2 regions of the Streptomyces sp. NPDC045956 genome follow, and region 1 is predicted to be linked to the other one. Evidence: predicted binding sites of a transcription regulator. Region 1 holds the regulator's gene; the other holds the start of a gene.
The links. Region 1 encodes HspR, which represses chaperone genes until heat shock. Its sites were predicted from a motif close to TTGAGNNNNNNNNNCTCAA; they were not measured.
Positions count from the first base shown of each region.

Region 1 (4,516 bases):
TACCAGAACTACCGCCGCCGGGTGGAGCGGGACCGCGTCGCGGTCAAGGAGGTCGCCGTCGCGAACCTCCTGTCCGAGCTGCTTCCCGTGCTCGACGACATCGGTCGCGCCCGGGAACACGGCGAACTGGTCGGCGGCTTCAAGTCCGTCGCGGAGTCGCTGGAGACCACGGTGGCCAAGCTGGGCCTCCAGCAGTTCGGCAAGGAGGGCGAGCCCTTCGACCCGACGATCCACGAAGCCCTGATGCACTCCTACGCGCCGGACGTCACCGAGACGACCTGCGTGGCGATCCTGCAGCCCGGGTACCGGATCGGCGAGCGCACCATCCGCCCCGCGCGGGTGGCCGTGGCCGAGCCGCAGCCGGGTGCGCAGACGGTCAAGCCGGCCGAGGAGGGCACCGAGGCCGAGGAAGGCTCCGACGCCGTGGAGAACAAGGAGAGCGGTGGCCCGGACGAGGGCTGAGCTTGAGACGACGAGGAAGGAGGGACGTCGGGGATGAGCACCAAGGACTTCATCGAGAAGGACTACTACAAGGTCCTCGGCGTCCCCAAGGACGCCACCGAGGCCGAGATCAAGAAGGCGTACCGGAAGCTCGCCCGCGAGTTCCACCCGGACGCCAACAAGGGAAACGTCAAGGCGGAGGAGCGCTTCAAGGAGATCTCCGAGGCCAACGACATCCTCGGTGACCCCAAGAAGCGCAAGGAGTACGACGAGGCCCGCGCCCTCTTCGGCAACGGCGGTTTCCGCCCGGGGCCGGGCGCGGGCGGCGGCGGCACCTTCAACTTCGACCTGGGCGACCTCTTCGGAGGCGGCGCCCAGGGCGGGAGCCAGGGCGCCGGCGGCTTCGGCGGCGGCCTGGGCGACGTCTTCGGCGGGCTGTTCAACCGCACCGGTGCCGGCGGCCCCGGCACCGGCACGCGGACCCAGCCGCGCCGCGGCCAGGACATCGAGTCCGAGGTCACCCTCAGCTTCACCGAGGCCATCGAGGGCGCGACGGTCCCGCTGCGGATGTCCTCGCAGGCACCCTGCAAGGCCTGTTCGGGCACCGGCGACAAGAACGGCACACCCCGCGTGTGCCCGACCTGCGTCGGCACCGGGCAGGTCGCCCGGGGTTCGGGCGGCGGCTTCTCGCTGACCGACCCGTGCCCCGACTGCAAGGGCCGCGGTCTGATCGCGGAGGACCCCTGCGACGTCTGCAAGGGCTCCGGACGGGCCAAGTCCTCCCGGACGATGCAGGTCCGCATCCCGGCCGGGGTCTCCGACGGGCAGCGCATCCGGCTGCGCGGCAAGGGCACACCGGGCGAGCGGGGCGGACCGGCGGGCGACCTGTACGTGGTCGTGCACGTCAAGGACCACCCCGTCTTCGGCCGCCGGGGCGACAACCTCACGGTCACCGTCCCGGTGACGTACGCCGAGGCGGCCCTCGGCGGCGAGGTCCGGGTCCCGACCCTGGGCGGGCCGCCGGTCACGCTGAAGCTGCCGGAGGGCACCCCCAACGGCCGCACCATGCGCGCCCGGGGCAAGGGAGCGGTCCGCAAGGACGGCACCCGCGGTGACCTCCTGGTCACCGTGGAGGTGAGTGTTCCGAAGGACCTGACGGGGAAGGCTCGTGACGCGCTCGAGGCGTATCGCGAGGCGACCGCGGAGGAGGATCCGCGGGCGGAGCTGTTCCAGGCCGCGAAGGGAGCTTGACGGGAATGGACGGTCGTCGACGCAATCCGTATGAACTGACCGAGGACACCCCGGTCTACGTCATCTCGGTGGCGGCCCAGCTCTCCGGTCTGCACCCGCAGACCCTGCGCCAGTACGACCGCCTCGGCCTGGTCTCCCCGGACCGCACGGCCGGGCGCGGCCGGCGCTACTCGGCCCGCGACATCGAACTGCTCCGCCAGGTGCAGCAGTTGTCGCAGGACGAGGGCATCAATCTGGCCGGAATCAAGCGCATCATCGAACTGGAGAACCAGGTCGCCGCGCTCCAGGCCCGCATGGCCGAGATGCAGGACGCCCTGGAGGGCGCGGCCACGGCGATGCGCCAGCGCGAGGCGGCGGTGCACGCGTCGTACCGCCGTGACCTGGTCCCCTACCAGGAGGTCCAGCAGACCAGCGCCCTGGTGGTGTGGCGGCCCAAGCGGCACGGACAGTCCCCGGACTGACCGGCTCGCGCAGGCGGCGAGGGCCCGGTGGTCGAGTGGCCTCCGGGCCCGTTCGCAACGTTGCTGTCTCATTGGTCCAGTACTTCTTGACGATTTAGTGAAGACAGCGTTGGCTTCCTTCACCTGGGTCACCACAACGCCCGTGTGTCGGAAGGTAAGCGCAGTGAACAGCCGTGCCCGTCGTATCGCCATATCCGTGGCAGCGTCCGTGATGACCCTCTCGATGGCCGGCTGCGGGGTGCTGGGTGCGTCGGAGAGCAGTGACAAGGCGAGCCCGACCAAGGGCAACGACATCACCGTGGGCCTGCTGCTCCCGGAGAAGGCGAACACGCGCTACGACCTCTTCGACTACCCCTACTTCAAGGCGAAGGTCGCCGAACTCACGCGCGACCAGGGCAACGTCAAGTACGCCAACGCCGAGGCGAGCGCGTCGAAGCAGGCCGACCAGATGCAGGAGATGATCGACGACCAGGTCGACGTGATCGTCCTGGACGCGGTCGACGCGAAGGCCGCCGGGGAGAGCGTCCAGAAGGCCAAGGACGCCGGTATCCCGGTCATCGCCTACGACCGCCTGGCCGAGGGCCCGATCGACGCGTACATCTCCTTCGACAACGAGCTGGTCGGCGAGGTCCAGGGCCGCTCCCTGGTGGAGGCGCTCGGCGACAGTGCGGACAGCTCCGCCAAGATCGTCATGATGAACGGCTCGCCCACCGACCCGAACGCCAAGCAGTTCAAGGCGGGCGCGATGTCCGAGCTGAACGGCAAGGTGACGATCGCCCAGTCCTTCGACACCGCGGACTGGAAGCCGGAGAACGCCGAGGCGAACATGACCGAGGCGATCCAGAAGATCGGCAAGGACAACATCGCCGCCGTCTACTCCGCCAACGACGGCATGGCCGGCGGCATCATCAAGTCCCTGGAGGCCGCGGGCGTCACCGACCTGCCCCCGGTCACCGGCCAGGACGCGGAACTCGCCGCGGTGCAGCGCATCGTCACCGGCGAGCAGTACATGAGCGTGTACAAGTCCTACCCGCAGGAGGCGGAGAACGCCGCGGAGATGGCCGTGGCACGGGTCCAGGGCCGGGACATCCAGTTCGACGCGCTCGCCCGCGAGAAGGTCGACAGCCCCACCCACAAGGGCATCCCCGCCCAGCTGGTGCCCGTGGTCGCCCTCACGCAGGCCAACATCAAGGGCACCATCATCGCGGACGGCTTCTACAAGGTCTCCGACATCTGCACGGCCAAGTACGAGGCGGCTTGCGCGGAGATGGGGCTGAAGTAGTCCGGCCTCCCCTCTTCGGGGTGGGTCCTCTCACATCCCCCCGACAGGTGGATTTCCCCCTGATCGTCTCGAAGCAGGCTGGGAGTCGGGCACGGTGCTGTACGGCGACCGGAGGACGTCGAGCGCCTCGTCCGGGTCGCGGTGGCTGCTGACCCGTACGTCCAGGCGGGTCGTACGCACCATGGGCGACGCCGCGTCCGAGGCCTCGCCCACGACCCGGGTCCTGCCGTCGTCCTCCAACACGCGTCTGACGTCGGCCCGTTCAAGCGGTTCCCGGCCGAGAATTCCCACGCGTATCACGATCTCCGTCCCCCCATCGCCGCCCTGACGCAACGGACGGGCCGGTCAGTCCCGCCGTCACCCAGCATGCACGCTGCGTACACTCCTTCGACACCTCCAGCTTGTTGCAACGAGGAGAGGTGGGGGGTGTGCGTAAGCGCTGATTCTGGTGCAATACCGCTGCCGGTAGTGGACGAGCCGTGTTGCGGACCCGGTCCGGGCCGCGCATAGTTGCGCTGCGGAAAGTGCCGGAACCGGGGGTGGGATGGGCGATGGCCGGGCACGGGGCTCAGGAGCATCCACACGGTGCCGACCGGCTGTGCGCGGCCGGGGATCGCCTGTACTCCCGGGCCGTACGACGAGGCCGGGTGCCCCGCCGGGACGCCGAGCCGGTCCCCTGCCTCCTCGAACTGGCCCTGCTGCACCCCGACCCCGACGACATGGACTGGCTGGTGCCCACCTCCCCGCAGGAGGTCATGACCCGGCTGCTGCGCGGGGTCCACGACGAGGTCAGCGCGAGTCAGCGGCGGGTGGGTTCGGCGGTGGAGGCCTTCGAGTGGTACGCGGGGCTGGGCCGTCAGCTCCAGACCCCGGCCGGCACGGAGGGCACGGCGATCCGGGTCCTGGACGGCCTGTCCCGCATCCAGGCCGCCATGGACGAGGCGACGCAGGCGTGCACGACGGAGGTGCTCACCGTCCAGCCCGGTGGCATCCGGCGCGAGCACGAGCTGTCGGAGGGGCTGCACCGGGCGCTGGCACTGCGCGGGCGCGGGGTGCGGATGCGGGACCTGTACACGCACGT
Region 1 is NZ_JBWKKZ010000007.1:221,321-225,836, reverse strand. It holds gene grpE (nucleotide exchange factor GrpE) at 1-462, shown strand, start outside; gene dnaJ (molecular chaperone DnaJ) at 496-1,692, shown strand; gene AC07FV_RS20210 (heat shock protein transcriptional repressor HspR) at 1,698-2,153, shown strand; gene AC07FV_RS20205 (sugar ABC transporter substrate-binding protein) at 2,317-3,435, shown strand; gene AC07FV_RS20200 (helix-turn-helix transcriptional regulator) at 3,987-4,516, shown strand, end outside.

Region 2 (4,516 bases), on a different contig from region 1:
CGCTCGGGCCGTCCTTGGGGACCGCGCCCGCCGGGAAGTGGATGTGCACGCCCCGGTCCTTCAGGTCGGCCACCGGCAGCTCCAGCTCGGCGCCGTGGCTGCGCAGGAAGCTCAGCGCGATCTGCGCGCTCTCCTTCATCACGTCGCCCAGCTGACCGGTCAGGGTCAGCCCCGCCGCTCCCGTCTCCGGGTCGGCCAGCGACGCCTCCACGTACAGGACGTCGCCGCCCGCGCCGGTGACCGCGAGGCCGGTGGCCACGCCCGGCACGGAGGTGCGCCGTTCCGCCGGTTCCTGGGCGGACTCCGGCACGTGGTGCGGCCGGCCGATCAGGGCCCGCAGGTCGGCGTCGGTGACGGTGAACGGCAGCTCCCGCTCGCCCAGCTCGTGCTGGGCCGCCACCTTGCGCAGCAGCCGGGCGATCGACCGCTCCAGGGTGCGTACGCCCGCCTCACGGGTGTACTCGCCCGCCAGCTTGCGCAGCGCGCCCTCGTCGACCGCGACCTCGTCCCCGTCGAGACCGGCCCGCTCCAGCTGGCGCGGGAGCAGGTGGTCGCGGGCGATGACGACCTTCTCGTCCTCGGTGTAGCCGTCGAGGCGGACCAGCTCCATGCGGTCGAGCAGCGCCTCCGGGATGGCCTCCAGGACGTTGGCCGTCGCGAGGAACACGACGTCGGACAGGTCCAGCTCGACCTCCAGGTAGTGGTCCCGGAAGGTGTGGTTCTGCGCCGGGTCGAGGACTTCCAGGAGGGCGGCGGCCGGGTCGCCCCGGAAGTCCGAGCCCACCTTGTCGATCTCGTCGAGGAGCACGACCGGGTTCATCGACCCGGCCTCCTTGACCGCCCGCACGATCCGGCCGGGCAGCGCACCGACGTACGTACGGCGGTGACCGCGGATCTCGGCCTCGTCGCGGACGCCGCCGAGGGCGACGCGGACGAACTTGCGGCCCATCGCGTGCGCGACGGACTCGCCGAGGGACGTCTTGCCGACGCCGGGCGGGCCGACGAGTGCCAGGACGGCACCGCCGCGCCGGCCGCCCACGACGCCCAGACCCCGGTCGCCGCGCCGCTTGCGCACCGCCAGGTACTCGGTGATGCGGTCCTTGACGTCGTCCAGACCCGCGTGCTCGGCGTCCAGCACGCCGCGGGCGCCCTGGATGTCGTAGGCGTCCTCGGTGCGCTCGTTCCACGGCATCTCCAGGACCGTGTCGAGCCAGGTGCGGATCCAGGAGCCCTCCGGGGACTGGTCGGAGGAACGCTCCAGCTTGTCGACCTCCTTGAGGGCGGCCTCGCGGACCTTCCCGGGCAGGTCGGCGGCCTCGACGCGGGCGCGGTAGTCGTCGGACTCCTCGGCGGAGTCCTTGCCGTCGCCGTTCAGCTCCCGCAGTTCCTTGCGCACGGCTTCGAGCTGGCGGCGCAGCAGGAACTCCCGCTGCTGCTTGTCGACGCCCTCCTGGACGTCCTTGGCGATGGTCTCGGCGACGTCCTGCTCGGCGAGGTGGTCGCGCAGCTGCTGGGTGGCGAGCCTGAGGCGGGCGACCGGGTCGGTGGTCTCCAGCAGCTCGACCTTCTGCTCGGTGGTGAGGAAGGGCGAGTAGCCGGAGTTGTCGGCGAGCGCGGAGACGTCGTCGATGGCCTGGACCCGGTCCACGACCTGCCAGGCGCCGCGCTTGCGCAGCCAGGCGGTGGCGAGGGCCTTGTACTCCTTCGCCAGTTCGGCGACCTGGCCCGGCAGCGGCTCGGGCACGGTCTCGTCGACGCGCGTCCCCTCGACCCACAGCGCGGCGCCCGGCCCGGTGGTGCCGGCGCCGATCCGCACCCGGCCCCGGCCGCGGACCAGGGCGCCGGGGTCCCCGTCGGCGAGCCGGCCGACCTGCTCGACCGTGCCGAGGACGCCGGTCTTCGCGTAGGTGCCGTCGACGCGGGGGACGAGCAGGACGCGGGGCTTGCCGGGTTCGGACCTGGCGGCGGCCTGGGCGGCCTCCACCGCGGCCCGCACCTCGGCGTCGCTCAGGTCCAGGGGGACGACCATGCCGGGCAGGACCACTTCGTCGTCGAGCGGCAGCACGGGCAGGGTGAGCGGTGTGAAGGCGGCGGACTCAGCAGCCATGATCTCCCCTTCGGCAGTCAAGTTGAGTTACACCGACTCAATGAAAGGGAGCCCCGCATTGTTCCCCGAGGCGTGTTCGCTGTGAGCGATCAAGCCGCGGAGCCGGTCGGGCGGCCGGGTGGAGCCGGCGGGGCGTCCGGGCCGGGCACGTTCCGGGCGTCCGGGCCGAACATGCTCGGGCCTCCGGGCCGGACACTCACGGACACCCCGGCCCGCCCGAGTGAGAGCAAGGCCGGGACCCGCCGCATTCCTCCCTGCCAGGATGGGCCGATGCCCCTCACTTCCCACGATCCCCACGACCTCCCCGAAGTGCTGGACCGTCGCGAGGGCCCGTACGGCGAGGTGGTCCTGCGCCGGCACGGGACGCTGTTGCAGATCATCGCGAACGGCTGCTTCCTCATGGACACCTCCGACGGACGCTCCGAACGGCGGCTGGTCGACGCGGCGGCCGACGCGCTCACCGCCTCCGGCGAGCGGCCCGCGCCGCACCTGCTCATCGGCGGCCTCGGCGTCGGATTCTCGCTCGCACACGCCGCGGCCGACCCGCGCTGGGGCCGTATCGCGGTCGTCGAGCGGGAACGCGCCGTCATCGACTGGCACCGCGGCGGACCGCTGGCCGGGATGTCCGCCGAGGCGCTCGCCGACCCCCGCACGGAGATCGTCGAGGCGGATCTGATCGATCACGTCAATGAGACTTCCGCCACGTACGACGCGCTGTGCCTGGACATCGACAACGGCCCCGACTGGACTGTCACCGAGGGCAACGGCGGGCTCTACTCGGGGGCCGGACTGGCGGGATGCGCACGGGTGTTGAGACCCCGCGGGGTGCTTGCCGTGTGGTCCGCGCGACCCTCTCCGGAATTCGAAGAAACCTTGCGTAATGCCGGGTTCCAACAGGTGCGTACCGAAGAGATCCCCGTTGCCCGGGGCGTTCCGGACGTCGTCCACCTCGGCGTCGGGCCTGGATAGCAAAGGCCCGGTGACTCCCCGTACGCTGCTGACCTGACGCGGTCATTCAAGCGTCAATCGCAGTCATGCGCAGACGAGGGATCACCCCACTGATTCCGGTAAGCACACCTCAGGGGCGGGCGATGGAGCAGACACAGACCTCCCACAACGGCACGGCGACGGCCACCCAGGGCGCACAGCGCCGGGTGCTGGTGGTCGAGGACGACCAGACGATCGTGGACGCCATCGCGACCCGCCTGCGCGCCGAGGGCTTCCTGGTGCAGACGGCGGGCGACGGTCCGGCCGCCGTCGACACGGCCGAGGCCTGGCAGCCCGACCTGCTGATCCTCGACATCATGCTGCCCGGCTTCGACGGCCTGGAGGTCTGCCGTCGCGTGCAGGCCTCCCGCCCGGTGCCGGTACTCATGCTCACGGCGCGCGACGACGAGACGGACATGCTGGTCGGGCTCGGCGTCGGCGCCGACGACTACATGACCAAGCCGTTCTCGATGCGTGAGCTGGCGGCGCGCGTGCACGTGCTGCTGCGCCGGGTGGAGCGGGCGGTCGTGGCCGCCTCCACGCCGCGCAGCGGCATCCTGCGCCTCGGCGAACTGGAGATCGACCACGCGCAGCGCCGGGTGCGGGTGCGCAGCGAGGACGTCCACCTCACCCCCACCGAGTTCGACCTGCTGGTGTGCCTGGCGAACACCCCGCGCGCGGTGCTCTCCCGCGAGCAGCTGCTGGCCGAGGTGTGGGACTGGGCGGACGCCTCCGGCACCCGGACCGTGGACAGCCACATCAAGGCGCTGCGCCGCAAGATCGGCGCCGAGCGCATCCGCACGGTGCACGGTGTGGGCTACGCGCTGGAGACGCCGACGCCATGAGCCGGGGACGGGAGGCCGCACGGAGGAGCCCCGGCCCCCGGACCACCGGGGATCCCTGGGGCGGTGTTCGCCCGTTCTCGATCAAGACCAAGCTGGGCGCGCTGGTCGTCACGTCGGTGCTGATCACCACGGGCCTTTCGGTGATCGCGGTGCACACCAAGACGGAGCTGCGCTTCATCACGGTCTTCTCGATGATCGCCACCCTGCTGATCACGCAGTTCGTGGCGCACTCGCTCACCGCCCCGCTGGACGAGATGAACGCCGTGGCCCGGTCGATCTCGCACGGTGACTACACGCGCCGGGTGCGCGAGAACCGCCGCGACGAGCTGGGCGACCTGGCCGTCACCATCAACCGCATGGCCGACGACCTGGAGGCCCAGGACCGGCAGCGCAAGGAGCTGGTGGCGAACGTCTCGCACGAGCTGCGCACCCCGATCGCGGGGCTGCGCGCGGTGCTGGAGAACATCGTCGACGGGGTGACCGAGGCCGACCCGGAGACCATGCGGACGGCCCTCGGGCAGACGGAGCGGCTCGGCCGGCTGGTGGAGACGCTGCTGGACCTCTCCCGCCTGGACAA
Region 2 is NZ_JBWKKZ010000006.1:146,881-151,396, forward strand. It holds gene lon (endopeptidase La) at 1-2,107, opposite strand, end outside; gene AC07FV_RS17690 (spermidine synthase family protein) at 2,378-3,076, shown strand; gene AC07FV_RS17695 (response regulator transcription factor) at 3,199-3,939, shown strand; gene AC07FV_RS17700 (sensor histidine kinase) at 3,936-4,516, shown strand, end outside.
Region 2: the regulator HspR is predicted to act here: its motif matches at 2,130-2,148, upstream of lon (endopeptidase La).